3 regions of the Flavobacterium sp. N502536 genome follow, and region 1 is predicted to be linked to each of the others. Evidence: riboswitches for the same ligand, from Rfam matches in the RefSeq annotation. Region 1 holds a riboswitch; each other region holds the start of a gene.
What was found. Region 1 has a riboswitch for cobalamin ahead of OLM61_RS17455 (cell surface protein). Riboswitches for the same ligand answer to the same signal wherever they lie in the genome.

Region 1 (10,801 bases):
GTAAATCTGCTGTGTGAACTTCGCAGGTTCGAATCCTGCTCTCCCCACAAAAGGGTAAAAGAAGTAAAAGGAAACTTTTCAATCTTTTAAAAACCGAAAAATTTCAAAAACCTGTAAATCGAAAGATTCACAGGTTTTTTGTTTTTAAGGCTATTTGAAACTTAATAAAATAGGATTAGGTTCAAAAAACTGCAGGTTTCCAGCTTGTTTTTTGCGGCTACAGCCAATCAAAATTTTATTTACCCTTAAGAGTATTGTGAATTGATAAAATTTTATATTTTTGCACTTTTTTTATTCATTCTAAATAAGAATAGTTCGTAATTCTAAGTTTATTTCATGAAGCTCAAAATAGTATTGCTCTTTATATTCTCGACGACATTTTTAATCGCACAAAACACAATCTCTGGTAAAGTAAATGATGAATACGGAATTCCGTTAAGCGGGGTTAATATTCAGCTTTTAGGTACAGAAACAAATGTAAAAACTAATGCTGACGGACTTTATCAGATAGAGAATCTGGCAAAGGGCAGCTATACCATTGAAGCGAGCTTAGATGGATATGTCTCCAGGAAACATAAAATTGTTTTAGAAGATTCTTTCAATTCTTCGGTTGCCATAACTTTAGAAAAGGTTCATAAAACGCCGAAAGAGGCAGAGAAGTTAAATGATGTAGTAGTAAAGGGGGTATCTGAAAAAAAGAAAAAAGAACAATCGGCACAAGCAGTTTCCGTAATAGAAATGCGGGAAGCCAAGTTTAAAACTGCTGATTTAGGTGAAGTACTTGCTCAAACGCAGGGTATCAGTGTTAGACGCAGCGGTGGTTTAGGTTCCAGAACAAATTTTTCGATGAATGGACTTACAGGAAATCAAATCAGGTTTTTCTTAGAGGGTATTCCATTAGAGTATCACGGTTATACTTTCGGGATTTCAACAATTCCTGTTAATTTGATTGATCGAGTTGAAGTTTATAAGGGAGTTGTTCCTATCGAATTTGGAGCAGATGCTCTTGGTGGTGCTGTCAATTTAATCACTCCAAAAATAAAGCCTGGTTTTAGTGGATCTTTCTCAGCTCAGGCTGGCTCTTTTGGAACTTACCGAACATCACTAATACTTAACAATTATAATGAAAAGACGGGCTTTTTTATAAGAGGAAGTGCATTTTACGACAGCTCTCAAAACAACTATAAAGTAGATGTTGATGTTCCGGATAATGCCGGGAAAATCAAAAAAGTAACCGTGCCGCGATTTCATGATGCATACAAAGGCATTGGAGTGCAGTTAAAAACGGGTATAAAAGACAGAATCTGGGCAAAGGAATTGAGTATTGAAGGATTTTATACCGATTATACAAAAGAAATTCAGCACAATCAGTTAATGGTTGGAGTTCCTTACGGGGAGGTGATGACTTATCGAAAAGCAGCCGGATCGGTTCTTACCTACCGCAATGATTTTGGTGAAAACTTTACACTCGATTTTATTTCGGGATATAATTATAGGGAGCGCCAGTTTACCGATGTATCTGATTTTGTATACAATTGGTATGGCGAGCGTATTGAGGGGTCTGCAGGGAATATCAGCGGCGAAATTTCAGAATCTACTGGTCCGAGTGACACGTATACCTGGAACAATGATGTTTTTTCACGACTGAAAGCTTCATGGAAAATTAACGATCGATATGCTTTGAGTTTTACTTCAGCGCCTACCTATTCGAAACAAACCGGAGACGACCGACTTATTAACGGTTATGATCCGGCCAGTGCTGCAAGGCAAATGTTTACGTGGATTAATGGTGCAGACTTTAAAATAAATGCTTTTAATGAAAAATTAGAGAATGTTTTTTTTGCTAAAAATTATTTGCAAAAAATCAGTTCTGAGGAGAAAATTCCCTCTAATAATTCCGTAATAAAAGAAAAGAATAGTGTGAACTATTTTGGTTTTGGAAATGGATTTCGTTTTAAATTCAACGAGCAGTTTTCTACCAAATTAACGTATGAATATGCTACCCGTCTGCCTCAAACCGATGAGTTGTTTGGAGACGGACAATTCATACAAGGGAATATAAACTTAAAACCCGAACGCAGTCATAATGTCAATTTTGAGCTTTTTTTCAAGTCAAAAGGAAATTATGAAAGCAGCAACTGGCAAGTGCAAACCAATGTCTTTTTGAGAAAGATAGACAATCAGATCTTATTTGTGCCGAGTGTGGATCGCAATAATGTTTATCAAAATGTATTTGCAGCCACTTCTAAAGGAATTGAAGTTTCGGGCAGCTGGACTTCAAAAGACGACAAACTCTCTTTTCATGCGAATAGTACGTATCAGCATTTTTATAATGACTCAAACGAAGGAATATTTGCAGCTTACAAAGGAGACAGAGTGCCTAATCAGCCTTATTTTTTTGCCAACGGCGGGGCTAATTATTCTTTTCACAACATAATTGGCAAGACAGATAAATTATCTCTTTTTCTCGATGTTAGATATGTATATGAATTTTTCAGAAGCTGGGAAAGTGCTTCAGTAAATCCGTTTGTTATCCCGAGCCAGAAGACTTTTGATTTTGGTACAACCTATCACAATAGCATAAAGGGAGCCAAGTATGCTATTACAGCAGAAATACAAAACTTAAGCAATGAAAAAAATTATGACTTCTTTGGAGTGCAAAAGCCGGGAAGATCATTTAATATCAAACTAGTAACTCAATTTTAATTATATAACCAAACAGCAATGAAAACAAATCGATTTTTTATAAAACATGCAGTATTAGCCCTAATGTGTTCGGTATTTGCCTTAACATCATGCAGTTCAGAGGATACCAAAACAGATGAAGGTCAAGGTAAGAATCCTGCGGTTATTGCATCAGTTCGTGTAAATACGCCTGGCGGCAGAGTTTTTTATTTAGGAGCATACGATAAATTTCCTTCGACTCTTGATTATAAAACAATGACAGAGATAGGCCCGGGGCAACAGTGTATTCGTATGGTGAACATCCTTATGTTTGGAATGGTACAGCTTCAACCTTAACCAAGTATAATGTAAGTACTGAAATGAAAATTTCGAAGGCAGACGCTTTAAGTCTTGCAGGTACCGGAGTTAGTGGTACATTTGGTCCTCCTGCTTTCGTGTCTGAAACAGAGGCTTATTTTTTCGCCTTAAATGATGGGAAAATTATTAAGTTCAATCCGGCAACGATGACCATCACCGAAACTATTTCAGTGACTCCATTGCCGTTGAGTAACGATGCTGGTATAAAAACATCTACTTACATGAGTTATGTTACCTCTGCAAAAAAAATCATTTTACCGGTTGCCGCAACGCCTACAGATTTTAATAAATTTCCACAATACGCACAAATTGCAGTTTTTGACATCGCTTCAAAAGCGGTTTCTTATGTTAAAGATTCTCGTATGTCAATGGGATACGATACGTTTGCTAAAGGAAATGACGGTACTTTGTACTACAGACCTTCACGCGCTACATCTTTGTCATTAGATTACAGCACTGTAAAAGATGCTCCTCCGGCTGGTGGATTGTTAAAGGTAAATCCTAACGGGACATTCGACCCTAACTTTTTTGTGGATTTAAAAGTTGCTTTAAAGGCACATTCGGTAAATGTAGTTGCTTATGTTCACGGAGATAAAGCCCTTGCTCAGTATCTGGACAATACGTTTACTCCACCAGCAAAGCCTGCTGACTGGTACAATGCTCCAACAAAATTTGCTCTTGTAGATTTAAAAACACTAAAGGTAGAGCCTTTTACTTCTTTTGAAAAATACGGAACCGTTTATACGGTAGGTACAATTGACGGTGTAGAATATTATGGTAACATCACTGCTCCTGATGGAAAATTCAGTCTTTTGAAGCAAAAAGGAGCTGCTGATTTTGAAGCCGTTTCCGAAGCGATTGGCGGTAGTGTGATATTCGTTGGAAAACTAAGATAGTCACTGTATTAAACCAATAATACCACCTCCAAAGTCATTTGATTTTGGAGGTTTTTTAATTTACATCTATTTCTATTTTAGACTTCAATTTTCAATTCATACAAGTCGAAACTTCCAAAATGCTATAATAATTTTTAACTATATTTGGCAGAGATATTGATTGAGGTATTGCGTTAAATAAGTTTAATTTCAGTGTTTTAATCCGTATTTAAATGATCTTTTTTTGCGTCCTACCGCTAAAAAAGAAATCAAATCATTAATCCCAAATTTTAAAAATGAAAAAAAAGCTCATCACTCTTTTGTTTGTAAGTACTGTTGTAAATATGTTTGGACAGCTACCAACCTTAGCACAACCTGATAAAACTTCTTATGCTACTGATAAGGTTTCTAATAAAGTCTTAAAACCGCTAACAAAAGTTCCATTAGACAAAGAGTCAATTCTAATCTATGATTACGACGGTTCACTTTTTTCTTTTAATCTGGAATCTGAAAAAATCAATTGGACGGTAAAAGCTACTGATTCGAATACGGAAATGTGTGCAAACGCCATCACTATGCAAGATGGAGTGGTGTACATTCCGTTTATTAACGGTGAAATTTTTGCCATAAACAACCAAACCGGTGCCATTTTTTGGAAGTCAAGATTAGGTAATACTACAGATCAGATTGTAATAAAGAACCAAATTCCAACTATAAATGGAGGAAAACTGTATCTAACTACACAAAGTCCCAATAATAGTATTTATGCCCTTGATATAAAAGATGGTAGTTTAGTATGGAACTACAAGCTGGAGTCCACAAATAATGATAGTCCGGTTCTTGTTTTCGACAATAAAGTTTTTACTCAAAGTGCAACTAATTTATATAGTTTTGAAGCCAATACAGGGAAACTTCTTGCTCAAAAAAGCTTTGAGGGCGTTATGTCCGGAAAAGTGGTGACGGATGGTGAATATGTGTTTATAGCAAATGAAAAAAACGAGCTTTATGCTTTAAGTGCCAATAAACTTGATATACTTTGGCTGTTTAAATTAGATGAAAATCAACAGAATATCAAGGAGCGCATATTTTGCAAAGACAACAAAGTTTATGTAGGTGCACAAGGACCGGAAGTTTCTTCGATATATGCTCTGGAATCAAAAACGGGAACTCAGATTTGGAAAAGGGATTTTAAAGACGACAATGTCGAGTATATGGTTGAAGAAAGTGATAATATTTGGGGATATACCCGTAAAGGAAAGCTTTTTCAAATAGACATCACAAATGGGGAAATAGCATTTGAAACAAAATTGACGACCAGACCCATTTCAAATTTTGAATTTGGAGGCGATGATTACTTCTTTTATTATTCGGATGCTGCTTTGATTCAGTTTGAGTTTAAAAGTAAAGACGAAAACGAAGTTTATCTGCGAACCACCATTAAAGACGACGCTTATAGTGCTTATATAAAGATAATTAGATAGCAACTTCAACTATAAACTCCTTAAGCAATTAAGGAGTTTTTTTTATGTCTTTTTTGAAATATTTGTGCTTCCTCTAAAATTTTAGATTTTTTTTATTGAATGATTTGTAACAAATTAATTAAAACACTACAAATACTACTAGTATCATAGGTCGCTTGATGTTAATTGTAGTTTTATTTGTTAAAAATATAAATTAATTAACAGGTTGCTTCTCAGTACCTATAAGCCCAATTAGCCCTCAAAAAAAGTATAAAAAACAACTAAAAATCAAAAGTATGAATGTATTAGAATGGCTCTTTTTTATTTTAATTATGCAAATTATTCATGGTGTGTCTACCTGGAGGTTTTATGTAAAAGCGGGGAGAAGAGCGGTAGAATCCTTTATACCAATTTATAATTTAGTAATTCTATTGAAAATTATACATCGCCCTGTTTGGTGGATTTTGATGCTTTTTGTTCCTATTATCAATCTTTTAATGATTCCCGTAGTTTGGATCGAAACTATTAGAAGTTTTAGGAAAGATACTACGCGAGATGTTGTATTGGTTGTACTAACATTAGGGTTTTATATCACTTTTTTAAATTATTTTTCTAAGGATCTAACCTATGTTGAAAACAGAGATTTGGGGCCAAAAACCAAAGCAGAAGATACTGTACGATCTCTTTTATTTGCTGTTATTATAGCAACATTGGTGCATACTTATCTTATACAGCCATTTACCATTCCATCTTCATCATTGGAGAAAACATTGTACATCGGAGATTTTTTATTTGTTAGTAAGCTTAACTATGGAGCAAGAACGCCAATGACTTCGGTTGCATTGCCCATGGTACATGATTCAATTCCTTTTTTGGGTACAAAATCATATTTATTTAGCGATGATTTTACTAAAAAAGGAACGTCAATACTAAACAAATTTCAATTACCCTATTTTAGATTTCCTGCACTAGAAAAGATCAAACGCAATGAAATTGTAGTTTTTAATCAGCCTGCTGATACGTTGCGTGACATGGATAATTTTCATCCGGATAGAAATTATTACAAACCAATAGATAAAAAAACAAATTTGATAAAACGATGCGTCGGAATGCCGGGGACTTTCTGGAAATTCGCGAAGGGGATGTTTATATCAATGGTAAAATAGAAAAACTGCCGCAAAGTGCTAAAGTTCAGTATAACTTTTTAATTGATACCAAAGGACAACCAATTAACCAAGATGTCCTTGTAAATCATTATGGAGCCAGAGAAGGCATGAAGTATGGAAATGGGAATTTTGCCTTAACCGATACTGGACAATATTTCCTGACATTGACAAATGAAGAAGCTGCATTAATAGCCCGTAATCCGGTTGTAAAAGGAGTTAAGAAACATTTAATGGCAAAAGGAGAAGGGGAAGGCGTGTTTCCTCAGGATCTTTCTTTGGGTTGGAACATAGACAATTTTGGACCTATTTACATTCCCAAAAAAGGAAAAACTATAGAATTGAATAGTAAAACACTTCCATTTTATAAACGAGTTATTGAAGAATACGAACACAACAGTTTAAAAGTTATTGGTAATCAGATTCTAATCAATAGAAAAATAAGTACAACCTATACTTTTAGACAAGATTATTATTGGATGATGGGAGATAATCGTCAAAACTCTTTAGACGCAAGATTTTGGGGATTTGTTCCTTTTGATCATGTAGTTGGTAAACCCGTATTTATCTGGTTCAGTTGGGATAAAGACGGAAAAGGATTCAACAAGGTAAGATGGAATCGTGTTTTTTCTTTTGTAAATGAAAAAGGAGAATCTAAGTCTTATTTACTGCATTTTTTAGCGTTAGTTGCAATTTATATGATCGTAAGCAATGTATTAAAGAAACGAAAAAAAGTGTAGATTCAAATTCCAAATCTCAAATTCCAAATTCCAGTGCTCGATTAAGAAGTATTGGAATTTGGAATTTACAGTTTGGAATTTAATTATTGTTTTACCAGTCGCGGCTATCGTTAGTATTAATTCCCCATCTGATGCCAAACAAAGAAACAGATTCATCATTTAAGGCAGATTCAAAATTCTTTCCAAATCCACCCGTTACATAAAGGTTATCAGATACTTTATATTGAACAAAACCAACTGATCTGTAATTTTTGCCCTCTCCATTTCGTTTGATATATTCATAGCCTACAGCGATTTTGTTCCAGTCAAACTGTGCTTTTGATCCTACGTCAAAAAAGTTAGTATGGTTGGTGAATCGGTTGTTTTTTGCATCGTAGTCCGTATTATCCTGTATGTATCTGCAAAAACCATATAGTTTTAAAGATTGGTCTCCTTTGCCTATTGTAAAGGTAAGTGTAGACCACGCACCAAAGCGGCCAGATTGGGACTTGTTGAAATCTTTAGCAGGCATTAACATGCTGTAAGCCGATGCTATGTCTAATGTTAGTAAGGGCGCTTTTAGAATGTCTGCGAAATTTTTTGCTGCAACTTCTTTGTTTGTGGTCTCTTTTTCAGTTAATTCCCTTAATACTTGTGCATAACGCGTATAGTAGTTTCCTGTTGTGTCCCTTACGTAACCTTCCTGCTGTAACTGGGCACGAGCCATCGCACTCAAATCTTGCATGTCCGCCCGCATTGAACTATATTTTTTTCTCATGTCTTCAGATGAGGAATTATACAGCGTAAAAACATTAAACTTAATTCCGATGGCTACTTTAGAAATTGAATCATTTTTATTGTATGCTCCCGAAACGGTTGGCATTTGTATTTTTTGCATCGTAAAAGACTTGATGTTATCTGTTCCGCTTCCTAAGCCATAGTATTCAAGACCTTTCATATTCGCTGAAAATAAATTCCCGTCAAACGAGATACTTTCAAGGCTTTCTGTATTAATATTGAATTCTTTAACATTTGGATTCGACGTGATAATGGCTGCAGAATTATCTAATAGAGACAAAGCAGACGAGTTAAGTAATTCTACTTTTTTTAAATCAGTCTTGTCATACGATTGGGCCAGAACAGAAGAGGTGACTAGCAATGCGAGTAGGTGTAATGTTCTCATACGATATCGATTAAAGTAACGAAAAAAACAATTTTTCTACTTTCTATAAAAGTTGGGCCAAGGTCAATTCCTTTAAATTTATTGTCTTTGCCATCACAGTTGTTGATGATGGTGTAGTTAAACAAAAGTTTTTTTGCGGCCGTCTTTGCTTGTTCAAGTCCTCCATCCATGGCTTCATAAGACAAATAATGCTCAAAAAAGAGTAGTCCGCCATGATGTTGAAAGCCCGGTGTTAAAGGAATGGAAGCGTCAGTTAAATATTTTGGAGTAGTAAAGATAGGTTTGTCTTCGTTCCTGCCATTTTGCAAATCCAGAAAAACTTCAGTATAAAGCGGTATAAAACCAAAGTTGTTCAGAATAGACGATTCTAGTTTTATTTCTGGATATCCATTAGATTGAAATATTTTTTTCATAATATAAAAAATTAAGCACTGCCTATTTTTTTCGGCTGTTTTGGTTATAATTCATTTTTAGATTTAAGTTTTTCGGTATGGTTTAGAATCGTGAAAGGATCCTGAATTCTGGTATAAAAATAGGGATTTGACACTGCTGATTTTAGCGTACAACTACGCGATTTAAACGGGAAATGCTAAGAAAAAGAATAAGAAAAATCCTCATTTTTAAAGCTGTGATTTTGGAGTGACTCATAAATTCTAAATCCCGGTAATGTTGTGAGCCGTATTTGAAACTTGAAACTTGGAATTTGAAACTTGGAATTTGAAACTTGGAATTTGAGATTTGGAATTTTTTATTTAGAATTACTCTATTGTAAAAGATAGTTATATATTTGCGCCAGATTTTGGTCTGTTTTTTCTTAAGAAAAAACAGTTAAAAGGGAATCAGGTGCAAATCCTGAACAGACCCGCTACTGTAAGTTCTATTCAAGTCTTTAAACGTTACTCATGCCATTGTTCGCCGCGGCGGATGAGAAGGTTGTTTTAAAGATGGAACAAGTCAGGAGACCTGCCACAATCACATAGTTTAAGACTTTCGTGGAATAAAGTTGAACAACAATAAACAGACCTGTCATTTTTTATGACGGGATTCTCTCTTATTGCTTTTTTAATTATTACATCCCGGAGTTTACTTAATTCATTTAGTGATGTATAATACAGAAAAAGGACTCTTATTTATTGTTGCATTTGTTTCTACTTTACTTCAGTCGCGAGTATTACATCGTTGTTCTCCCATTTTAAAAGCATTTCGCCCGGAAAGTGAATGTTATAAAAAATCAATCCTGGCACAATGCTCTTTCGTAAAACTATGGGATGCATTCGGTACGGCATCCGGTTGAAGATTAAAAATGAAAACCTCATTGCAATTACTTCAATTTTAATTGCCTTATCAACTCCCAACTTAAATAATACCACATGTTTTACAACACTTCCCAATATTTCCGGTTCTTATTCTTTTGTATTCTGGCACTCTGCTTAAGCAACTGTTCTGAGGATAATGCTGCCAAAGAGGATAACAATCCGCCACCGGTAAGCTCTGATTTGGCTCTTAACACGCAGCGATTTGCAATCTTGGCTATAAATTCTACTATCAATACAGCTACAGAAGCTACCTACAGTTGGAGTGTTACAAAAGCGACATCAGAAAACTATGCTCTAACTAATACTACAGAAAAAGAAGTGCTGTTTGCAGCAGCAGAAAGCGGGGTTTATGAATTAACAGTAGCGGTAAATAACAAAGGGAGTATACAAACACAAAAAGCAGTTATTACAGTAACAAAAGAAACGAAGGAGTATAAAACCTATATCGCAAAGGTATTTGAGTTTAGACCCGCTCCGGGACAGTTTATAAATGATCTACCGGCTGCCAATGACGGGGATACTGCCGAAAGAATTTTATCAAGAGCCAATACCTATCTGGCTAAGAAAAATGGAGACCTGGTTTCGCTTGGAGCCTTTGGAGGTTATATTGTTTTTGGGTTTGATCATACTATTGTTAACGTCAAAGGCAAACGCGATTTTAGAGTGCTGGGCAATGCATTTTGGGCAGAAGCCAATCCTAATTCGAACAGTACAATGCGAGGCGGAAGCAGTGAGGCAGGGGTTATAATGGTGGCTTACGATAAAAATAAAAACGGACTTCCGGACGATGAATGGTACGAAATAGAAGGAGGCGGGCATAAAATACCTAAAACGATTCAGCATTATGAAATTACGTATTATCGTCCAGATCCAAACAAAAAACCGGTACCGGGAGGAACTACAGGTACGGTAGGTTTTGTTGATATGGAATACATTTATTGGAAAGACAATCAGGGTAAAAGCGGTTATCTGATACAAAATAACGCTTACAATCATTCTTTAGATTACTGGCCAAAATGGCTTAGAGATCAGGCTTCTATTAC
Region 2 (10,801 bases), 1.7 Mb from region 1:
TCACCGGATTTTCTATCGAAGAATGTGTGGGAAAAGGAACAGGTGTTGAAAACGAAAAACTACTTCAAAAACAAAACCTGCTTCAAAAAGCCATTGAAAATTACACAGGCCCGGCAGAGTTAAACCAGCAACTGGCCTATTTTGGCGGTTTTGAAATCATGCAGATTGCCAGCGGAATGTTAACTGCTTTTGAGCATAATATGCTTCTTTTGGTTGATGGTTTTATTTGTAGCGTTGCCTTTTTAGTTGCTTCCAAAATAAATCCTGCCATTCATAAAAACGCTGTTTTCTGCCATTGCTCCGCCGAAAAAGCGCATCAGAAATTATTGAATTATTTAGAAGCGAAGCCCATTTTAAATCTGGATTTACGCTTAGGCGAAGGTACTGGCTGTGCGATTGCTTTTCCAATTATTAAATCGGCCGAAGTTTTTTTGAATGAAATGGCCAGTTTTGAAAGCGCGGGAGTCAGTAGGAAGTAATTAAAGTGATTATTTTACGTTATGTAAGAAAAAACACTACAATTATGCCGTTCATAAAAATATACATTCACTTTGTTTGGAGTACAAAAAACAGATTCCCATTCTTAAGTTCAACAGAATTAAGACAAAAAGTGTGGAAGCATATTAAAGAGAATGCAAGAGAAAAAGGAATATATGTGGACTTTGTAAACGGATATTCGGATCATTGTCATTGCCTTATTTCATTAGGATCTGATCAAAATATTCAAAAAATAATGCAATTGGTCAAAGGAGAATCATCCTACTGGATCAATAAAAATAATTTAACTAAAGAAAAATTTGAATGGCAGGATGAATACTTTGCTGTTTCTGTTTCAGAATCTTCAATAGACAAAGTAAGAAATTATATTAAAAATCAAGAAATTCATCATCAGAAAAAAACTTTTCAGGAAGAATATGATGAATTTATCAGCAAATTTGATTTTCATAAACAATAGATACATAAATAGAATTTGGCTAAAGCCATTCTAACCCTAAATACAACGGCCTCCAGATAAATCTGGAGGCAATGTAAAAATTACATATTTATAAATTATTTTTTATACACCCTCCAGATTTGAATACAATACAATACAATAGATATAGAATAGACAACATCTTTAGATGTTGGAACATATATTAACAACCAAAAAGGCTTTAGCCAAACAAACAATCCTCTTAAAATGAAAAAAGAACTCCATATCTTCTTTACCTGTTTAATGTTTTACACCAGAATCCCCTGTCCTAAAAACATCAATCATGATCCGGACTATTTAAACAAGGCAACGCGCTATTTTCCTTTTATAGGTTGGATTGTGGGAAGCATTTCTTTCTTGGCTTTCTACCTTTCTTCGCTTTTTCTATCTACGGAGACGGCTGTTCTTTTGGCAATAGTTACCTCGATACTGACAACCGGAGCTTTCCACGAAGATGGTTTTGCAGATGTTTGTGATGGTTTTGGCGGCGGGTGGACCAAAGAAAAAATCCTGCTTATTATGAAAGACAGCGCAATAGGTGCCTACGGAGCAATTGGTTTGGTGCTGCTTTTTTTACTGAAATTCAAACTACTTGCTGAATCCGTTACTCTTTTCACTACTAACATTTTTCTAATTTTCCTTTTGTTCATTTCTGCTCATTCTTTAAGCCGTCTGGCGGCAATATCTATCATTTTTACTCATGAATATTCTCGTGATGATGCTACCAGTAAAAGCAAACCAATAGCCAAAAAACACAGTTGGAAAGAAATTACAGGTTCCTTTTTCTTCGGATTAATTCCTTTATTGGTGTTTTCTTATTTTCAGTATAAATTCCTTTTAGCTCTAATTCCGGTATTTATTATGCGTTACTTCTTAGCCCGCTATTTTCAAAAATGGATTGATGGTTATACAGGTGACTGTCTGGGAGCCACGCAACAGGTTTGTGAAGTAATCTACTATTTAAGTATTCTTTTGATATGGAAGTTTATCTAGTTCGCCATACCGAAACCACTTGCGAAAAAGGAATCTGCTACGGCCAGTCTGATGTAGATTTGGCAGTTCCGTTTGAAACTATTTTTGAAGAAATTGTTTCGCAATTGCCCTCAGAAGCCCTACTCTTTTCTAGCCCATTAAAACGCTGTGTTAAGTTGGCCGAATACATTCAGCATAAGACAAACCCCATTTCCATAGTTAAGGACGACCGTTTGATGGAAATGAATTTTGGTGACTGGGAACTGAAAAACTGGGAGACTATTCCATCGGAGCAGCTTAATCCGTGGATGGAAGATTTTGTCACAACACAGGTACCCAACGGCGAGTCGTTTACAGCACTTCATGAAAGGGTGGACGCCTTTTTAAACGAGCACATTTTAAACGCTCAAAACACTCCTGTAGTAATTGTCTCTCATGCGGGTGTAATCAGAAGTATTTTATGCCATCAGTCTGCATTGCCTCTGAAAGATGCCTTTAACAACAAAGTAGCCTTCGGACAGGTTATTAAAATAGAGTATTAAGTTACAATTTGTTTCGAATTCCTTCTAAAAACTAAAACAAATTTGAAAATTCAATAATTTTAACTTTATCTTTGCACAAAATTAAGGTTGTGTTCATTCATACACATTAAAAGGGAATCAAGTAATAAATCTTGAGCTGTACCCGCAACTGTAAGCTTTGTTCTGAAAAGAATGCTTGTTGTTAACTACAAAACCACTGCTCGCTCTGGCGAATGGGAAGGTAAACAACAAGACGCAAGCCAGGAGACCTGCCTTTGTAACCAATATCGAGCTCTCGGGAAAAAGAGTGTAGAAATTATGGCTTTAAAAAAACTTTTTGTCTTTTACTTCTTGTGCTTGTGTCAGATTATCTCGGCGCAAAGTGATTCTATTACCAAACTTAAAAATGTTGTCGTTTCCGACGCCAATCTTAAAAAATACTCCAGTTCGCAATCGGTTTTAAAACTAAACGATTCTGTTATTGGCAAGAATGAGGCTTTACTGACTGATTTATTAAACTTTAATTCGACTATTTACTTTAAAGAATACGGTCGTGGAATGCTTTCTACCGTATCCTTTAGAGGTACCACATCATCACAAACAGCAGTCATCTGGAACGGAATCAACATTAACTCTCAAATGAATGGAAGTACCGATTTTAATACCATTCCCGGTTCCGATTATAATTCTATCAGCGTAAAAGCAGGAGGAGGAAGTGTTATTTACGGCAGTGGAGCGGTTGGAGGAACGGTGCATTTAAATAACGATCTGACCTTTTATAATCGATTTGAGAATACTTTAAAACTGGATTACGGAAGTTTTAATACGATTGGAATTAATTACAAAACCAATATTTCAAACGAAAAATGGAGCGCTCAGATTGGTTTCTCTAAAAACAGTTCGACAAACGATTACAAGTATCTGAATCAATACAACTGGAAAGGCGAACAGCGCTGGAATCAAAACGGTCAATACGATGTTATATCGCTAAATGCAAATGCAGGTTATAAAATTGATGCCAAAAACAGTTTAAAATTATATACCCAAACTTCAAATACAGACCGAAATACTTCACTGGTTTCTGAATCTGAAACGAAAAGCAAATATGTCAATGGTTTTAATCGAAACTTATTAGAGTACGATGGTGATTTTGGCAGGTTCAAAACCAATTTAAAAACGGCCTATATTTTCGAAAACTATAAATATTATGCCGACAATTCCAGCAATATTTATACCTACGGAAAAACAGAAAGCTTAACTACAAAAGCGGATCTGGGCTATCAATTGCTAAAATCCATACAACTAAATGGTATTCTGGATTACAACCGAACCAAAGGATACGGAAGTGGTTTTGGAGATAATGTGAGAGAAATAAGTTCGGCAGCTTTACTTATAAAACAAGAGGCATCCCCTAATTGGAAAAACGAATTTGGTGTTCGCAAAGAGTTTACCGACAATTATAAATCTCCTGTACTATTCTCAGCGGGTTCTTCTTATCAGTTTGGGAAATTATATAATTTGAAATTGAATGTATCCCGAAATTTCAGAATTCCAACTTTTAATGATTTGTATTGGGAAGAAGGCGGAAATCGTGATTTAAAACCGGAGAGTTCTTATCAGGCAGAAATTGGAAATATTTTTACCGTTCAGAACTTTTCTTTGACTCAGACTTTTTACTACATCAAAATAAAAGATCTATTGCAATGGGTCCCCGGAAATAATGGCATCTGGAGGCCACAAAACACAGACAAAGTGAACAGTTATGGGGCCGAAACCTTATTGAGCTGGAAAAAGAGTTTTGGCAAAAACAACCTGACTGCTAATGCGACTTATGCGTATACAGTTTCAGAAAATGTCGAAACCAAAAAGCAATTGTTTTTTGTTCCTTTTCATAAAGTTACTGCAGCCATTGCCTACTCCAGAAACAACATTTCAGCCCATTATCAATTTCTCTATAATGGCTTTGTATACACGCAGGCAGACAATGATCCTGAAAAAATCGTGTCGGCTTATACGGTTTCAAACGTTGGCCTGGATTACGATTTTAAACTTTTATCTTCTTTCAGGGTAGGTATTCAGGTGCTGAATGTGTGGAATACATTTTACCAAAGTCTGGAACACCGACCAATGCCGGGAAGAAATTACAACCTGTACTTAAACCTTAAATTTTAATATAATGAAACTGACTAGATTATTTTTATTGGCATTAAGCGTATCGCTTTTTGTTTCTTGTTCTAATGACGACGACTCCGACAATCCTAAAGGAGTTTATGATAATGGAATTTTCATCTTAAATGAAGGAAATTCTACTGATGGTGGTTCTGTTTCTTTCATCTCTGACGATTTAAACACTTTCACTAAAGATGCTTACAAAACGGCAAACACTACTGATTTTGTTGGAAAATATCTTCAAAACATCTTTTTTGACGGAGACAAGGCCTATATCATTGCTGGTGGTTCGAATGTGATTAATGTAGTAGACCGTTATAGCTTTAAACTATTAGCTAAAGTTGAAACTGGTTTAAACGCACCAAGATACGGTGTTGTAAAAGACGGTAAGGCTTATGTAACGAATGCTAATACGTATTGGTCTAAAACAAACCCAGCTGGTAACACTGATGATTTTATCGCTGTAATTAATTTAGCTACCAACAAAGTAGAAACTACAATACCATTAAATACAACAGCAAACCATATCGAGCTTCACAACAACAAGCTTTATGTAACAGAACCTTACAATAGTGACAAATTACTTGTGGTTAACCCGGCTACAAACAAATTGGAAACTTCATTAACTATTGGTTTTGGAGCAGATACTATGGAAGAGAAAGATGGTATTTTATACGCAATCAGAAGTTCTTATGGAGAAAGAAGCGAAATTGTAAAAGTAAAATTATCAGATAACTCTATCACTAAAATCACTTTCCCGGAGTCACTTGACGGAGTTAAAAACTTAGATATTTACAACAACAAAATATACTATACCTTAAATACGGCAGTTTATGCGATAGATTATACAGCAACTACGGCTTCAACTACTCCAATTTTCCAATACACTTCAACTTCTGATTATGGAAAAATGTATGGTTTTGCTGTAAAAGACGATAGAATCTTTATTGCCGACGGAGGTGATTTTAAATCAAACAGTAAAGCTTACATCTACAATTTGAGCGGAACATTACAAAAAGAATTAACAGTTGGTGTTGGACCAAACGGTTTCTACTTCAACGATTAATTTTTAGAATTAGTTTTGGTTTTTGACCAAAAAAAAGAGGCTGTCCGAAAAGTAAGGACAGCCTCTTTTGTTTTTATAAATAATTTTAGATTGAATTATAATCCAAAAGCAGTTTATTGATCGGCAAAAATTATACGTCTTAATTCAACGCTGATTTGACGGATTCGCTATCGCGAAGACGCTGATAAAAACGGATTCTAAAAATTAAAAAAACTTTTAAATGAGGAAAAAAAATCTGTTTTTTATCCGCGTTTTTACGAAGTAAATCTGTTTTATCCGCGTCGAACTAAAGTAGAGACTTAAACCAAATAACATAATGAGAGAAAGTTCATACTTTTCGGACAGCCCTTTTTTTTATTTCAATGCTCGTAAAAGTCCCTCGGGAGCTTTTTCAAGATACATTTGGTTTTTAATTCCGTCCATTGCTTTAGCATCTGTAAAGCCTTTCAAAGCTACCCCACTGTCCTCGCCTGTTTTTTTCGCGCTGACTCCGGTAATTTGAGACACCACCACACTTAACAACGGCTCTGTTGGATCTCCTAAAACTCCTAAATTAGTAATACGCTCCAGTTTTTCATACGTTGGTTTTAAACCGTCTGTGTACTCTCCAAAATCAGCAGCATTCACAATTTTCAACACCAAAGGCTGCATCGCATACTTGTGATTTGGATTTCTGTTTGTTTTTCCAAAAGTTGGAGAATCGTATAATGTTACCGATCCTACGTTTTTCCCAACAGTAGTCTCTCCTACCTGAATTACTGAAATATAAGGCACTAACCCATTGATCACTAATTCACTTGCAGAAGCCGTACCACTTGTTGTGATAATATAAATTTTGGTTAGGTTCAAACTATTAATCGCAGTACCATCAATCTTATCTACAAATTTATTCAGCAATGACTCAGGGTCTTCACTTTCATAGAATTCATTGATTTTTGCATTCCATCTCTCTTTCGAAAAAACCTTATTGGTAAACTGCCCTGTAATCATACTGGCCAAACGAGTTGCCGTTTGTATCGAGCCACCTCCGTTGTATCTTAAATCTAAAACAAAATCGGTAACACCCTGTGCTTTTAGTTCTCCAAAAGCCGCATTAAGCTGCGAATCATAATTGGCATAAAAACCATTATACATCAGGTAACCAATTTTATGACCTCCGGCTGTAATAACCTTATTGATAAAAACCGGATTTTCGTCTAAAGTTGTTTTTACCAACGCAACTGTTTTTCCATTACTTTCAAAACTGGTACCGGTATAGGAAGCCATATTTAAAGTATAAGAGTCAGCTGCCAAAAGTGCCTGATAATTGGAAACCGTCAATGAAGTTCCATTCACTCCGGTAAAAAGGTCGCCTCTTTTAATGTCTTTTTTCGAAGCATCAGAATTAGGAATAATATAACGTACATAACCTACTAAATCAGTCGTACTTCCGGGTTTGTAACTAAGTCTAAAATCTACACCTGCATTTTTTGAAGTTCCCTGAAGTTCCTGCTCTAAAACGGTATAGTCATCTACAATCCAGCTAAAACGATCAATGGCCTGACCTTTTGGAAACTTGCTAATAGGTTTGTTCAATAAATCCTGAAATAAATCCTGTGGTTTAGAATACCCGCTCAAAAAATTATTTAATGCTATCTGATCGCTAAAACGGTCATCGGCTAAATTAGGAACATCAGCCTGCCATAAATAAAACTGATTCAAGCCTTTCCAGATAAAATCGTTTACCTGTAACGACGCCGGAGCCGCTACATCGTCCTGATCTTCGCAGGATTGCAAAGAAAAAGCAAGTAAAAATAATAACAGTACACTCTTTAATATTGTTTTCATATAGGGATCTCTTATGTAGTATTAACGTAAAAATACTATCTTTAGTTTTAACTCTAAGAATTTTATTGCTTTTTTATTGTAAAATTTTTAAACCTCCGTGTAACAAAAATAATAGTGTCTCGTCTTCACTATATAAGCTAACGAATAACCAATAGATTTTATGAATCAGAATGTGTTTATAGAATTAATAAATCCTTTTAAAGACAAAGTTTTTCGTCTGGCAAAAAGATTATTAACCAGTACCGAAGAAGCCGAAGATGCCACTCAGGAGATTATGGTTAAACTATGGAACAAAAAAGATACTCTTGAAACTTACAATAGTGTTGAAGCTGTTGCGATGACAATGACCAAAAATTATTGTCTGGATCAGTTAAAATCAAAAAGAGCCGGAAATCTTAAAATTGTCCATAATAACTATACCGACCGGGAGCCTCAACTGGACAAGAAACTGGAAGATTCGAATAGTTTAGAATGGGTTGAAAAAATTATAAGCCACTTACCCGAACAATTACAGATTTTAATTCAGTTGCGGGATGTAGAACAATATGAATTTGATGAAATTGCAAAAATTGTCAATATGAACGAAACGGCTATCAGAGTAGCACTTTCAAGAGCGAGAAAAAAAATAAGAGAATCAATGGTTAATACACACAGTTATGGAATTCAGTAAAATAGAAATTATATTAGAAAAATACTTTGAGGGAGAAACAACTATTGCCGAAGAAAATCAATTAAAAGAATATTTTTCTTCACCGGATGTTGCGCAGCATTTGGAACAATACAAACCTATGTTTGGTTATTTCTCTCAGGTAAAAGAACAGAAATCGACGCAGACAATACCACTAGAAACTAAAAAACGAAAAGTAGCGTGGTTATCGATTGCAGCTTCAGCTGTTGTTTTACTAGGAGTTGGAACCTATTTTTATGTAAGCGAAAAAAATGTAACTCCGGTTACAGCGCAAACTGAATTAGGAACCTATGATAATCCGGAAGAAGCACTTGCCGCAACGCAAAAAGCTTTGGCTTTATTATCAAACAATGTTAATGTAGGTATCGAAAGTGTACAATACATTAAAGAATACGAACAATCAAAAAACAGAATTTTTAAACAGTAATTAAATCTTAATCCAAATGAAAAATTTTATCATAACACTAGTTTTAGCATTCGTTAGCCATACTTTTTATGCTCAGGGAGCATTTGACAAATTTGATGGTCAGGACGATGTAACCTCAGTAATCGTAAACAAAAAAATGTTCGATTTAATGAGCAAAGTGAAAGTTGACGCTTCTGATAAAGAAACCCAACAATACATTAACTTAATTAAAAAGTTAGACTACCTAAAAGTGTTTACCACTAAAAATCCTAAAGTCGAAGCCGACATGAAAGCTTCAGCCGACAAATACATCAAAACAGCCGGATTAGAAGAACTTATGAAAGTAAACGACAGCGGAAAAAATGTACGCATCATGGTAAGATCAGGTGCAAGCGATACGCAAATTAAAGAATTACTGATGTTTGTTGACGGTGCAAAAAACAACGAAAGCGTATTACTTTCCCTAACAGGTAATTTTGACTTAAACGAAATCTCAGTACTGACAGATAAAATGCAGCTTCCTGGTGGTGCTGACTTAAAAAAAGCTTCTAAAGGCAAAAGATAAGATGAAAGCAAACGTTATTACCTCAGCCCTTTTAGTTTTACTAACTTTAGTAAGTTGTAATTCTACTCCTTCCTTACAGAAGTATTTTGTTGAAAACACAGACAATAAAGATTTTATCGCACTTGATATTTCGTCAACAATCTTAAATGTGGAGAAAGCAAAATTATCTGCGGAACAAAATGAAGCTTTAAAATCATTCGAGAAAATGAATATCCTGGCTTTTAAAGAAACACCTAAAAATCAGGCACAATTTGAAACAGAACGCGGCAAACTAAAAGAGATCCTGAAAAATCCAAAATACCAGGAATTAATGAAGGTTGGCTCAGGTAAAGACGGAGCATCTATAAGCTATGTAGGGCCTGACGACAATATCGAAGAGTTTGTGGTTTTTGCCAACAAAAAAGAAAGCGGTTTTGTAGTGGTGCGTGTACTGGGAAAAAACATGAATCCGAACAACATCATGACCCTGATGTCGGTTTTGAAAGCCTCTAAAATTGATATGGAACAATTAAAGCCTTTACAGCAGTTGATGAAACCATAACTTCTTACTTGTATTAAAACGAAAAAGCTCCATAATTTGGAGCTTTTTTTATTTAACATTTTTAGAAGATTATACTGAATAATACTGCTCGTGTTTGTTTTAATATGAACTGATTTTATCTATATTTGTTCATCAACCAAAAAAAAATTATTACACTAATTATGGTACAAAAAACATCGAATGCCTTTATAGCGGCATCCTGGGTAGCTCTTGGAGCAGGAACAGTTGGATTTATAGTAGGACTTGCCAGAGCCGAAATGTTATTAAATGAAAAAGGATATTATTTCACCGTTTTAATGTTTGGACTGTTTGCCGTAGTTTCATTACAAAAAAGTGTGAGAGACAGATTGGAAAATCTTCCGGTAACCGATATGTATTACGGAATCTGCTGGTTCGGAACTCTTTTATCTATTGTTTTATTAATCGTAGGCCTTTGGAATGCTACGATCTTGCCAAGCGAAAAAGGGTTTTATACTTTTGCTTTTTTACTGGCCCTTTTTGGTGCTATTTCAGTACAAAAAAACACGAGAGACAATATGGCGTACTCTTCAGATCAATAATATTTCGACTGAACTTAATCAAAAACAACTTCCAAATTAAACCACAAAAAAAGCTCCTTAACCGGAGCTTTTTTTTATGATCTTATTTTGTCATCTGTGCGAATATTATTTCCTATTGTGTTATTAAAGCAATCGCAGCAAACCAAATAAATCCATTTTTATAACGGAAACTACATTATTAGCAGCATTTACTACAATTATCGTAGGAATTTTCATTAAAATTTTACTTTTATCAAAATTAACTACTATGAAAAAAATTCTACTCTTAGCCTTATTATCAGCCTTTAGCCTTAGTGCTCAAACCCCTTCTGATTATGTAACAGAACTTCCAGATGCATCCGGGATTGCATTTGATTCAAACGGAAATTTATATATTGCTGATTATAGTACTAAAAAAATTATCAAAGTAACTCCTGGCCTTGTGCAAACTACTTTTGCTTCAGCAGATATTACCCCAAAACAAATCGCTATTGACACTAATGACAATCTTTGGATAACTGAAGCTAATGAAAA
Region 3 (10,801 bases), 1.3 Mb from region 1:
CACCGGTTTTTCCTGTGCCTGAGCAAAATAAGGGAGGGTGAATAACAGCAATAAGTGTATCGTTTTTTTTAGGTTTTTCATTAGTATTTCGTTCTTGTTTTTAGAATTGCAAATTCAGTTTATTGTTTCATTAATTTAACGGTCTTCTTTTGTTTGCCCTGACGTATTTCGACAAAGTAGATTCCGGGGCTCCAGTCAGTTCCCAGAACAATTGTTTGCCCGTAGTCTGATTTTAGGGAGTTGATACGTTTTCCTAAAGTGTCGAAGACATTTACAAAAATAGGCAGTCCGGGCTCACCCGTAACATTGACTTTAAAATCAGCTCGGGAAGGATTGGGAGCTACAATTACGGTTAAATCTTTCGAAGTTTGTTCCATAGGATCATGGATACCCAATGAGGACGATTTTACCAGCTCGGTTTGAATTGTAAGTCCGTTAATAGTATTAAAAGTAACGACTGTATTAGCGCCATTGATAGCGGTGGTTATATTTGAGGCTGGTGCGGCCAATTCCCACTGACCCGCAAGTGTTAACTTTACCGGATCTGTCTGTGCTACTCGGTTTAGAATGGAGTTCTGACCACTAATCTGACTCCAGGTGTACGTTTCATTGGAAGCCAAAAGCCCTAAGTTTGGATTGGTGAGGCTGACTTTTAATTTGTTTCCATTGTCTGTTTTTTGGGTCATAACGGCAGCTGGTTTGTCTGTACTTACCACCACATCATAAGCAAACACCGTATTGGGAGTAAAAATAACATAACCAAATAGGGCGTCCGGCAGGTATTGCACAATGTGCGCCTGACTGTTTTGATGGTAAATTTTAAAATAGGAAGCAAAATTAGCAGCCAGTTGCTGTGTAGTGGTTTGTCCGCCCTGAAGTACAACCGCGTATTGAAATTTGGCTGAAACCGGGCAGTTCCATGATTGATAAAGGCAGTGGTAAAATTACCCGAAGTATTGGCGGTGTTGCTGTTGTTGCGGGAGTTTTGCTCCAGTCGGTTAATGGTGACAGCATCGGTATTGCTTGAATTGCCCGGAACAACGTAGCCATTGCCTATGGCATCTGTTGCCCAAAAACTTCCCGTTTGGGTAAGGGTAAAAGTATTGCCTGTAGTAGCTGTACCGTTAACATAAGTCGCTGTTGCCGTGTTGGCCAGTGCTGTTTGAAACAGAGTGGTATGAATAGGGTAGGTTCCGTTGGTATCCTTGATATTAGAACCCAGACAGAGAATCATATTTTTGAAGAAGAAATTAGACTTCAAAGCCGTCATTCCGGTAGCCGAATTGTAATCTTTATAATCCATACCAAAAACACCGTTATGGTCTAAAGAGCCTACTGCCAGAAAGGATTTTCCGTTCATTTCTCTCATATTCCCCGTTTCAAGTATGTTTAGCGGAAGATACGCAACCGTTGTTCCGGGAAGATGCGACCAATCCCAGCCATTTTCGGTATATCCGTTTGAGATGCGGGTTACGGGAACTCCTGTTGTCAGCAATTCCATAGCACCTGCAGAGGTATATCTTCCAAAAACATTCTCGGTGGCCGAATCCTCAAAATGCCAGATGTGTTTACTGGTTCCTTTGATACTCGCTTGATAACCATTGTATTTGTGAACGCTCAATCCGGCAAAGGGGAAATTAAATTGACCTTCGGTTATTTCAGGGAGAGGGCTAATTCCGGCATTTAAAGTCTGCATGATGTCCATCACACCACCCGGTGTATAAACCAGTGTGATCGATAGGGCAGTTTGTCTCAGTAAAGCGGTATTGGCGGTTGCAGAGAGTGCCCAGAGTCGGACAAATTCTCTTCCCGCTTCCAGATTGGCAACAGGATCGGTTACATATAAAGTAGCCAGTGCGGGTCTCAAATCGTTTAGCGCATCAGTGTTGGTGGGGAATCTTCCGGCAAGACCTAAAGGCATTTCAAAACCCTTACTAAACTTACTATAGTTTAAAATGGCATTTTTGAGATTGCTTTGTGCTTCAGGATTTAATTCATAAGAAGTGTTTTTCAGCATCATATTCATGATCGAAGATTGTTGCAGCGCTTCGACTCCATACGAGTTAGAATAAGCACCTCTGTGATGATAGGTAATAAAATCGGGTTTAATACAATCGTTCCAGCCGTTGCTTATTTTGAGCGCATTGTCGATAAATCGTTTCAGGAAATCCATATCAGTCACTTTTGTAGTTGAAGCATCGTCCTGAGCCAGTACATAACAAAATCGTTGCTGAATCGAAGAACGGATAACATCGGAATTGTAACCGGGATTGGTGAAATTGAAGTTGGGATAATCCGGCGAAATAAAAGCGGTTAGGCTTTTAAGTGCTCCGAGATGATGTGCAAATTCTCCGGCAGCAACCAGTTCGTCTTTCATCAAAAAAACGGCAGTAGCATATCCTGAGGAGCGCAAACATATCCCGTGACCGCTGGTAATTACTTCTTCGGTGGCAGGAATGGAAACATAAGCAAAATCAGTAGTGCTGCTGATGCCTTTTGCTTTCATATAGTTGAAAAGTGCCAGAATAGAATCTCGTAATGCAGGACTGTGGTAATCGGGATTGGGACTGGCGGCTGAGCCTTTCAGCTGGTACAAAAAGACTAAACGGATGAGCTTTTGTTCGACCAAAACCTGATACGCAGTCTGATCGGCACCAACCGTAAAATTCCATACCGGCCGGGATTGGCAAAGTCGTATGCCGAGAGGTTTTTGGCAGCGATGCCATTGCTGAGATAACGGCTGTATCTTTCGTTGACCTGCGTTTTAGAATAATCGAGATTCTCGCCCGTGAGCCAGTTTCGATATTTGACGGCAATTTCGTTTACAACACTCAGCTGAGCGTACGAAAAGTTAAAAACTAAGGCTATTAGCCCGACGGATAAAAGGAATTTTTTGTGCATAAGAGTGGTTATTAATAGATTAGTGGTTAGTAATTTATTGTGTGGTATTCTTAGCAGCTAACCCGCAAAACTTCCGACGGTTAGAATCGGAGGTTTTGCGGGCTTGTAATGAAGTTGTTGGGTTTGGAATTATTTGAAAAAAATACTGTCAGTGGTTTTTTTGGCAAACAGTTAATAGTTTTGGCCAATATTTTTTTTGTAATTTCTAAACAAAAGAACTTCCTGTTTTTATTTCTTTTACGCAAACAGCTTATCGCATGAACGGTTCCTTTCAGATTTCAATTTTTTTAAGGGCTGCGTATCTTTTTAAAGCTTCGAGATAATAGTAATCGGCATAATCAAGTGGAGTATCAATTTCTGAATTGTATAAAAAAGCACCCACGCTGTGTTTCAGTAAAAAATAATTGTTTTCTCCCGGTTTCGCGAGGTAGGCATCAGAGGATAAGGATTTCAGAATCTCTTCGGCATATTGGGCATATTTTTTTCCATCCTTAACCTGAGTACTCAAATCAAGCAGGGCTGAAGCAATTACGGCTGCTGCCGAAGCGTCTCTGGGAGCAAGTTCAGCAGTGTCCATGGCGTTGTGCACATCAAAATCCCAAACCGGTATTTTATCTTTTGGCATACGCGGATGGTTCATAAGGAAAGCAGCAATGTTTTCGGCCTGTTGTAAAAACTTCGGGTTTTTGGTATTGGCATAACACATGGTGTATCCGTATAATCCCCAAGCCTGACCTCGTGCCCAAGCCGAATCGTCAGTAACACCCTGATGTGTTCCTTTACGCAAAACCTTACCCGTTTTTGGGTCATAATCAACCAAATGATACGAACTGAAATCTTTTCTAAAATGATTTTTTATGGTGGTCAGCGCGTGCGTATTGGCTGCGGTGGCATATTCCGGTTTGTCAAACGCATTGGCACTCCAGTACAAATATTCAAGGTTCATCATATTGTCGATAATCACCGGATAATGCAGCCAGGTAAAATCCCAGGAACGAATGGCTCCTACGGTTGGACTAAAGCGGGCATAAAGATTTGCTGCTCCATCAGCCAGTACCGGAAGATAAGTCTTGTCACCGGTAATTCGGTAAGCATTTCCATAAGAACTGTACAGCATAAAACCTACATCATGCGTGTTTTTTATATTTCGAATCGAATCTAAAGCAAGCGTAAACTTTTTAGCCTCTTCCGCCAAAATCTTATCCCCGGTGAGTTCATAGCCGTACCACAGACTTCCCGGAAAAAAACCGGTAGTCCAGTCTGTTAAACCGGCTAATCGTACCGTTCCGTCAGGATTTACAGAACGTGGATTTTTACCCGGTTTGTAAGTCTGCGCAGCTTTGTTTAACTGGAAACGGATAGTTTCGGTTGTTTTTTTAAACCAAACTAATGATGGGTCTTCGGGTTTGAGATTGGCAAATGAGTTTATGGTAATAGCAAAGATTGCTACTAATAAGCTTAGGTTTTTTTTCATGTGTACTCTTTTAGATTTATGATCTGTTCGTTCTAATGCTTTGATGAAGCGAAGTTAGATTTGAGATTCAAAATCGTCTTTCAGTTTTTATCATAAAACTTTTAAATTTGTTTAAACAGTCTGTTTTTACAGCATTAAAAAGAGTTTTTGGAAGAATCCGGTTCTTTCAATAGTTGATTTCCCGGGAGTGGTGGATGTGGTTTTTAAATTTTGCTAAGCCCGTGAAGCATAACTCTAAAACTTAAAATTAAGATAGATCTTACAAATATATTTTTTTTTAGATAATGCTCTGTGATTTATTTTAAGTGAAATGACTTTTCCGCGAAGTATAACCTATGTTTCTATGTGTTAAAATAATAGCCACAGATTAAAGGATTAAAATGATTAGCAAAAAATCTGCTCCATCTGCCAGATCTGCGTGAGAAAATTAAGGTTATGCAAAATCAAAAATCGTTAATCTTCATTCTAAAATCTCTTAAGTTTTATTTTAAGTGAAACGCCTTTTCGACGAAGTATAATCTATAGTTTCTTGGTGTTAAAAATAATCAGGTTCAACAGGCTACTTATTGATTAATTACATAATTTTGAAAATAGCTAACCAACACGATCAATTCCTTTGAGCAAAAATGCGATTCCAACTTTGTCTGTTTTAAATATACTTGGCGAACAAACGTTTGGTATCACCCTGTTTCGGCACAGTGTTAAAGGACGCAATGAGTTTGAACAGCCTCATAAACACGATTTCTATCTTGTTTTTATGGTAGAGAATGGTTCCGGATTTCATAGTGTAGATTTTAAACAAACCAAAGTAGCCGATTATCAGATTCATTTTGTGGGAGCCGGACAGGTACACAATTGGTCGCTTGATGTAAATACGAATGGTTTTCAGCTGATGATTTCTCCTGCGATCATGACTGTTTTTTCTAATTTATCGCAGCTGCCATTTTTCGGACAGAGTTCGCCCTTCTGCCTTTCCCTAAACAAAAGCAGTTTTCAGAAAATTAAAAGCCAGCTGGAAGAAATCGAATCAGATTTACTTCAAGATGATTTGTTGACCAAAGAAATAGTGCTGCTGAGATTGCATCTGCTGTTTAAAGTATTGCAAAAGGATTACGTTCTGCAATTTCCGGATCATGATGTTGCGGCCAAATCAGAAAAAATTATAAAAAAGTTCAAGACACTGATTGAAGATCATTTTACAACCCAATTCTCGGTAAACTTTTATGCCGGGGAGTTGAATGTGACTTCTAATTATCTAAATATTCTTTCCCAAAAATTCCTGAACAAATCGGCTGGCGATGTTATTAAAGAAAGAACCATTCTTGAAGCCAAACGATTGTTAATCAGTACTGATTTGTCGGTAAAAGAAATTGCCTATCAGTTGGGTTTTAATGATAATGGCTATTTTGCCAAAGTTTTCAAAAAATACATAGGGAAAACACCAACCGATTTTAAGGAAAATTATAATCTGTACCATTCTTATCATTAATCTTCCTGTTTTAGTTTTAAAAAATTAGGTGAATTTTGCAGTTCACCATTATTTTTTGAGGGCTGGTTTCTCAGGAATATTTCACACTATTAACCAATGAGCGACAACACAATAAATCGAAAACAATTTTTAAGAATGGGAGCTGCAGCAACTGGAGCTGCATTGTTTTCCGGAATAGGCGGTACCGCAATGGCACATTCTATAGAAGAACCGGAACATATAACAGCCGCTGCGAAAGAATATATTTTAACCAATGTAAGACTGGAAGACGGTTTTGAGTACAATGAAAAAAAAGAAGTAATTGCGACCAAAACCAGTTTGTACAATGTGCATATAGCGGATGGAAAAATTAAAAATATTACCACCGCCAAACCTGATGGGAAACTAAAAAAAGTAGATGCTAAAGGTCTTTTGATGCTTCCGGGATTGCGTGACATGCACATCCATATTGATAAAACATTTTACGGTGGAAAATGGAATGCCGCACCAAGAAAGGGATTCACGGTAAAAGACATGATTACGCTGGAGCAAAAAATAATTCCGGAACTGCTTGTTGATTCTCAATACAAAGCAGAGCAGGCCATTCAGCTCATGAAAAGTCAGGGGAGTTATTTTGCCCGTTGTCAGTGTAATATTGATCCTGTGAGCGGATTAAAAAGTCTCGAGCATTTATTGGCAGCTTTGGAGAATAACAAAGACAGTTTTGGATGGGAGATTGTGGCTTTTCCACAGCATGGAATTTTATATTCACAATCAGAACCTTTACTGAGAGAAGCTGCAAAAATGGGCGTAGATTTTATTGGCGGACTTGATCCTACAACTGTTGACGGAAATATGGAGAAATCGCTTGACAGCATGTTTCAGATCGCGATAGACCACAATAAAGGCATTGACATACATTTGCACGAATCGCCTCCTTCAGGAAAATCGGCTATCGAATATATCATCAAAAGAACCGAAGAGAACAAACAACTACAAGGAAAAACCTATATCAGTCATGGTTTTGCGCTGGCCAGAATGGATCCGAAAGATTTAGAAGGAATTGCCGAAAAAATGGGAGCACTGGGTATAGGCGTAATTTCGACAGTGCCAATCGGAAAAACCATCATGCCTATTCCGACTTTAAAGAAGTACGGTGTAAAACTGATGACGGGTACCGACAGTATTGTAGACCACTGGATGCCTTTTGGAACCTGTGACATGCTGGAAAAAGCAAAATTATGTGCACAGCTTTATGGCTGGACCGATGAATACAATTTGAGCCGTGCTTTGCATATTGCCACCACAAATGAGGTGTTGCCGCTTAATGATGCAGGCGTACGCGTATGGCCGGCGGCCGGAGATGACGCTCATTTTATTTTGGTAAAAGCAAGTTGTTCGGCCGAAGCAGTAGCCCGTTTACCCAAAAGAGAAGGTGTGTTTTTCAACGGAAAAATGATAGCGGGACAGATTGCGGGTCTTTAAAAGGCTTTTAATCAAGTTGCCCATTGGCAGAAAATTTAGTTAAAGTACCCGAATAAGAAATTGTCAGAGGCATTTCTAGTTTAAGTTATACCCATAAAAAAAACAATCAGTATGAAGTACGTACTGATTGTTTTTTGTTTAAAATCGATTTTGATCTTATGATTAGTAATACGGCATCATAAGAATATAGTGTAATGTTTTTGTATAGTATTTACCATTTGATGTACATACTGCCCCAGGAAAATCCTGCTCCAAAAGCTGTAATAACAATGTTATCTCCTTTTTTAAAATCTTTTTTGAAATCCCAAAGACATAGTGGAATAGTTGCTGCCGTAGTGTTACCGTATTTTTGAATGTTTACTTTAAACTTTTCAATAGGAATACCAACTTCTTCACTTACTGCCTGAATGATTCTTAAGTTAGCCTGATGTGGAATAACCCAGTCTATCATATCCGGAGTCAATGAAGCTTTTTCCATTAGCTCTTTAGAAGTACCGCTCATGTTTCTCACCGCATGTTTAAAAACGGTTCTTCCTTCCTGATGTACAAAGTGTTGTTTGTTTTGAATGGTTTCTTCTGTTGTTGATAAAAGAGAACCTCCGGCACGTACAGAAAGGAATTCTGCACCTGTTCCGTCTGTTCTGAAAATGTTCTGCTGTATACCGTGTCCTTCCGTATTAGGCTGTAAAAGTACCGCACCTGCACCGTCACCAAATAAAATACAGCTGTTTCGGTCTTCATAGTTCACGATCGAACTCATTTTATCGGCTCCAACCACAATAACATTTTTGTATCGGCCGCTTTCAATAAAACTTGCGCCTACCGAAAGAGCGTACAAAAAGCCACTGCAGGCCGCGTTAAGGTCAAATCCCCAGGCATTTTTCAGGCCTGCTTTTTCGCATACCAAACTGGCAGCGGGGGTAAGAATATGGTCGGGTGTTGAAGTTGCCAGTATAAGGCAATCTACATCCAGAGGATTTATATCATAGTTTTCTACTAAGTCTTTAATGGCGAAAGAAGCCATATCTGAGGTTGCCAGTGCCGGGTCGTCCAGTATGCGTCTTTCTTTTATGCCTGTTCTTGATGTGATCCACTCATCTGTTGTATCTATTCTTTTTTCTAAATCAGTATTGCTTAAAACCGTTTCCGGTACATATCCTCCAATAGCAATAATGGAAGCTTTTGTTGTATTCATTGATTTTTTTGTTTCTCTTTTAGCGTTTTTTTTATTTTGACTTTCGGCCCAAAACCTTTCTCCAGCCCATTTTACAAGAGTTTTTCGAAGAATATGTAGTACGAGGGGCATCTTCAATTACAGGGGCGCAATTTAACAAATATAAAGACGCAAAATTCTTCGGATTTGTTAATTTACTTTTAATATTTCTGTTTCACTTCATTATTAATAAAATCAAATCCTATTTCGAGTAATTTTGTCTCAGTTCTTCAATGTTTATGAAAAAACAACCAAACTGAACTTCCAGTTTGTCGCAAAATTGTTTTTTTTGTTACGATTGAATTTTGAATAACATCCGCAAGAGTGTAATTTTTCTAATACTTATCATACAAAACCTCAAAAGCTTTTCTTTAGTTAATTATCGAGAGATAGCCGCATTTATTGTCAAAACTGTAATATCATTAAATAATTCTTGTTTTTATAAAGATAACTCTATCTTTACGCCCAGATTTTGGTCTGTTTTTTCTTTAAGAGAAAACAGTTAAAAGGGAATCAGGTGTAAATCCTGAACAGACCCGCTACTGTAAGTTCTGTACAAGTCTTTAAACGTTACTCATGCCATTGTTCGCCGCGGCGAATGAGAAGGCTGTTTAAAGATAGAACAAGTCAGGAGACCTGCCATAATCACATAGTTTAAGACTTTCGTGGAATAAAGTTGAACAACAATAAACAGGCCCGTTATTTTGTAACGGAACTCTATCTTATTGCGTTTTTGATTATTACATCCCGGAGTTTATTTAATTAAATCAGTGATGTGTAATACCAGAAAAATATTTTTATTCCTTATTCTATTATTTGCTCCTATTGTACTTCATTCTCAAACTACTAAAGACAGTTTGCGGGTTTTGAAAGAAGTATTGCTAAAGGCAAAACCCTATCAGGAAGTAATTCCCGTACAAAGCCTCTCGGGAACACTGCTCGAAAATTTAGCCAGTCACAATGTTGCCGACGCACTTCGTTATTTTGCCGGAGTACAAATCAAGGACTACGGTGGTTTAGGTGGACTCAAAACGGTCGATGTCCGCAATATGGGAACCCATCATGTAGGTGTTTTTTACGATGGGATTCAATTGGGAAATGCGCAAAACGGAGTGACAGATCTGGGAAAATATTCGCTGGATGATATGGAATCGCTTACGATGTACAATGGTCAGAAAAGTGAAATATTCCAATCGGCCAAAGACTTTGCAGCGGCTTCTACGATTTACCTGCGAACCAAGCGTCCTGTTTTTGAGCATAATAAAAAGACCAACTTACTACTGCGCTATAAAACCATGTCGATCAACTACAATGATTTTTCGTTTAGATGGGAACAAAAACTAAGCGATAAAGTAAGTCTGAGTGCCAGTTCGGAATACATAAAATCTAATGGCGCATACAAATTCAGATACAAAAGAAACAATCTTGACGGAACTGTAGCTTATGATACCTCAGCCACCAGACACAATAGTGATATAGAAGCATTTCGTTTTGAGTCAGGTCTTTACGGAAAAATCAAAAATGGTTCCTGGGATGCGAAAGTCTACTATTACGATTCTGAAAGAGGAGCACCGGGCGCTATTGTAGAAAATAAATTTTCGGATGGTTTCCGACAATACGACAAGAATTTCTTCACGCAGGGTACTTTTATAAAAGATTTTAGCGAAAAATATAAATTTCAGGCCAAGGCAAAATACGCCTATGATTATACCCATTATATAGCCAGAGATACTACCAATGTGCTGGGAGAAGTGGTTACCGAAGGTGCCCAGTCTGACGACAGTTATTATCAGCAGGAATATTATTTCTCCGCAGTCAACCTCTATAAAATTTTACCCACCTGGGATGTTTCACTGTCGACGGATTTTCAATACAACCGTTTAAATGCCAACAGAAGAGGTATCAAAACGCTCTTTTCTTATCCGGAACGTTACACCGCATTGTTTGCGCTGGCAAGTTCGTACCGACTGGACGGCTTTAAGGTTTTGGGTAGTGTGGTAGGTACGCACGTGCAGGAAGAAGTACGCTACAATGCAAAAGCTCCCGACAAAACAGAGTTTACGCCGGCCTTATTTTTAGGTTACAGCCCTTTTAAAGCCTACGATTTTAATTTGAGAGCTTTCGCAAAACGCATGTTTCGAATGCCCACTTTTAATGATTTGTATTATACGATGGTTGGTTCCAGTACCTTAAGACCCGAATACATGAATCAGTACGATGTTGGATTTACCTACAACATACCGTTTGAAAGCGGTTTATT

Region 2: another riboswitch for cobalamin. It lies ahead of OLM61_RS03580 (TonB-dependent receptor plug domain-containing protein); the one in region 1 lies ahead of OLM61_RS17455 (cell surface protein).
Region 3: another riboswitch for cobalamin. It lies ahead of OLM61_RS01855 (TonB-dependent receptor); the one in region 1 lies ahead of OLM61_RS17455 (cell surface protein).

What each region holds. Positions count from the first base shown of each region.
Region 1 covers NZ_CP110011.1:4,128,333-4,139,133, forward strand. The annotation lists tRNA gene OLM61_RS17415 (tRNA-Tyr) at 1-47, shown strand, start outside; gene OLM61_RS17420 (TonB-dependent receptor) at 337-2,706, shown strand; gene OLM61_RS17425 (hypothetical protein) at 2,725-3,021, shown strand; gene OLM61_RS17430 (hypothetical protein) at 3,045-3,938, shown strand; gene OLM61_RS17435 (PQQ-binding-like beta-propeller repeat protein) at 4,214-5,398, shown strand; gene lepB (signal peptidase I) at 5,674-6,543, shown strand; gene OLM61_RS20925 (S26 family signal peptidase) at 6,477-7,280, shown strand; gene OLM61_RS17445 (hypothetical protein) at 7,372-8,442, opposite strand; gene OLM61_RS17450 (hypothetical protein) at 8,439-8,855, opposite strand; cobalamin riboswitch at 9,226-9,428, shown strand; gene OLM61_RS17455 (cell surface protein) at 9,813-10,801, shown strand, end outside.
Region 2 covers NZ_CP110011.1:789,916-800,716, forward strand. The annotation lists gene cobT (nicotinate-nucleotide--dimethylbenzimidazole phosphoribosyltransferase) at 1-479, shown strand, start outside; gene tnpA (IS200/IS605 family transposase) at 524-955, shown strand; gene OLM61_RS03570 (adenosylcobinamide-GDP ribazoletransferase) at 1,181-1,966, shown strand; gene cobC (alpha-ribazole phosphatase) at 1,951-2,487, shown strand; cobalamin riboswitch at 2,555-2,758, shown strand; gene OLM61_RS03580 (TonB-dependent receptor plug domain-containing protein) at 2,785-4,638, shown strand; gene OLM61_RS03585 (YncE family protein) at 4,643-5,701, shown strand; gene OLM61_RS03590 (S41 family peptidase) at 6,056-7,528, opposite strand; gene OLM61_RS03595 (RNA polymerase sigma factor) at 7,689-8,198, shown strand; gene OLM61_RS03600 (hypothetical protein) at 8,185-8,643, shown strand; gene OLM61_RS03605 (DUF4252 domain-containing protein) at 8,660-9,187, shown strand; gene OLM61_RS03610 (DUF4252 domain-containing protein) at 9,189-9,728, shown strand; gene yiaA (inner membrane protein YiaA) at 9,890-10,288, shown strand; gene OLM61_RS03620 (T9SS type A sorting domain-containing protein) at 10,536-10,801, shown strand, end outside.
Region 3 covers NZ_CP110011.1:422,848-433,648, reverse strand. The annotation lists gene hepC (heparin-sulfate lyase HepC) at 1-81, opposite strand, end outside; gene OLM61_RS01885 (T9SS type A sorting domain-containing protein) at 120-788, opposite strand; gene OLM61_RS01880 (chondroitinase family polysaccharide lyase) at 710-2,629, opposite strand; gene OLM61_RS01875 (glycoside hydrolase family 88 protein) at 3,173-4,375, opposite strand; gene OLM61_RS01870 (helix-turn-helix domain-containing protein) at 4,992-5,864, shown strand; gene OLM61_RS01865 (amidohydrolase) at 5,961-7,328, shown strand; gene OLM61_RS01860 (beta-ketoacyl-ACP synthase III) at 7,540-8,523, opposite strand; cobalamin riboswitch at 8,998-9,200, shown strand; gene OLM61_RS01855 (TonB-dependent receptor) at 9,315-10,801, shown strand, end outside.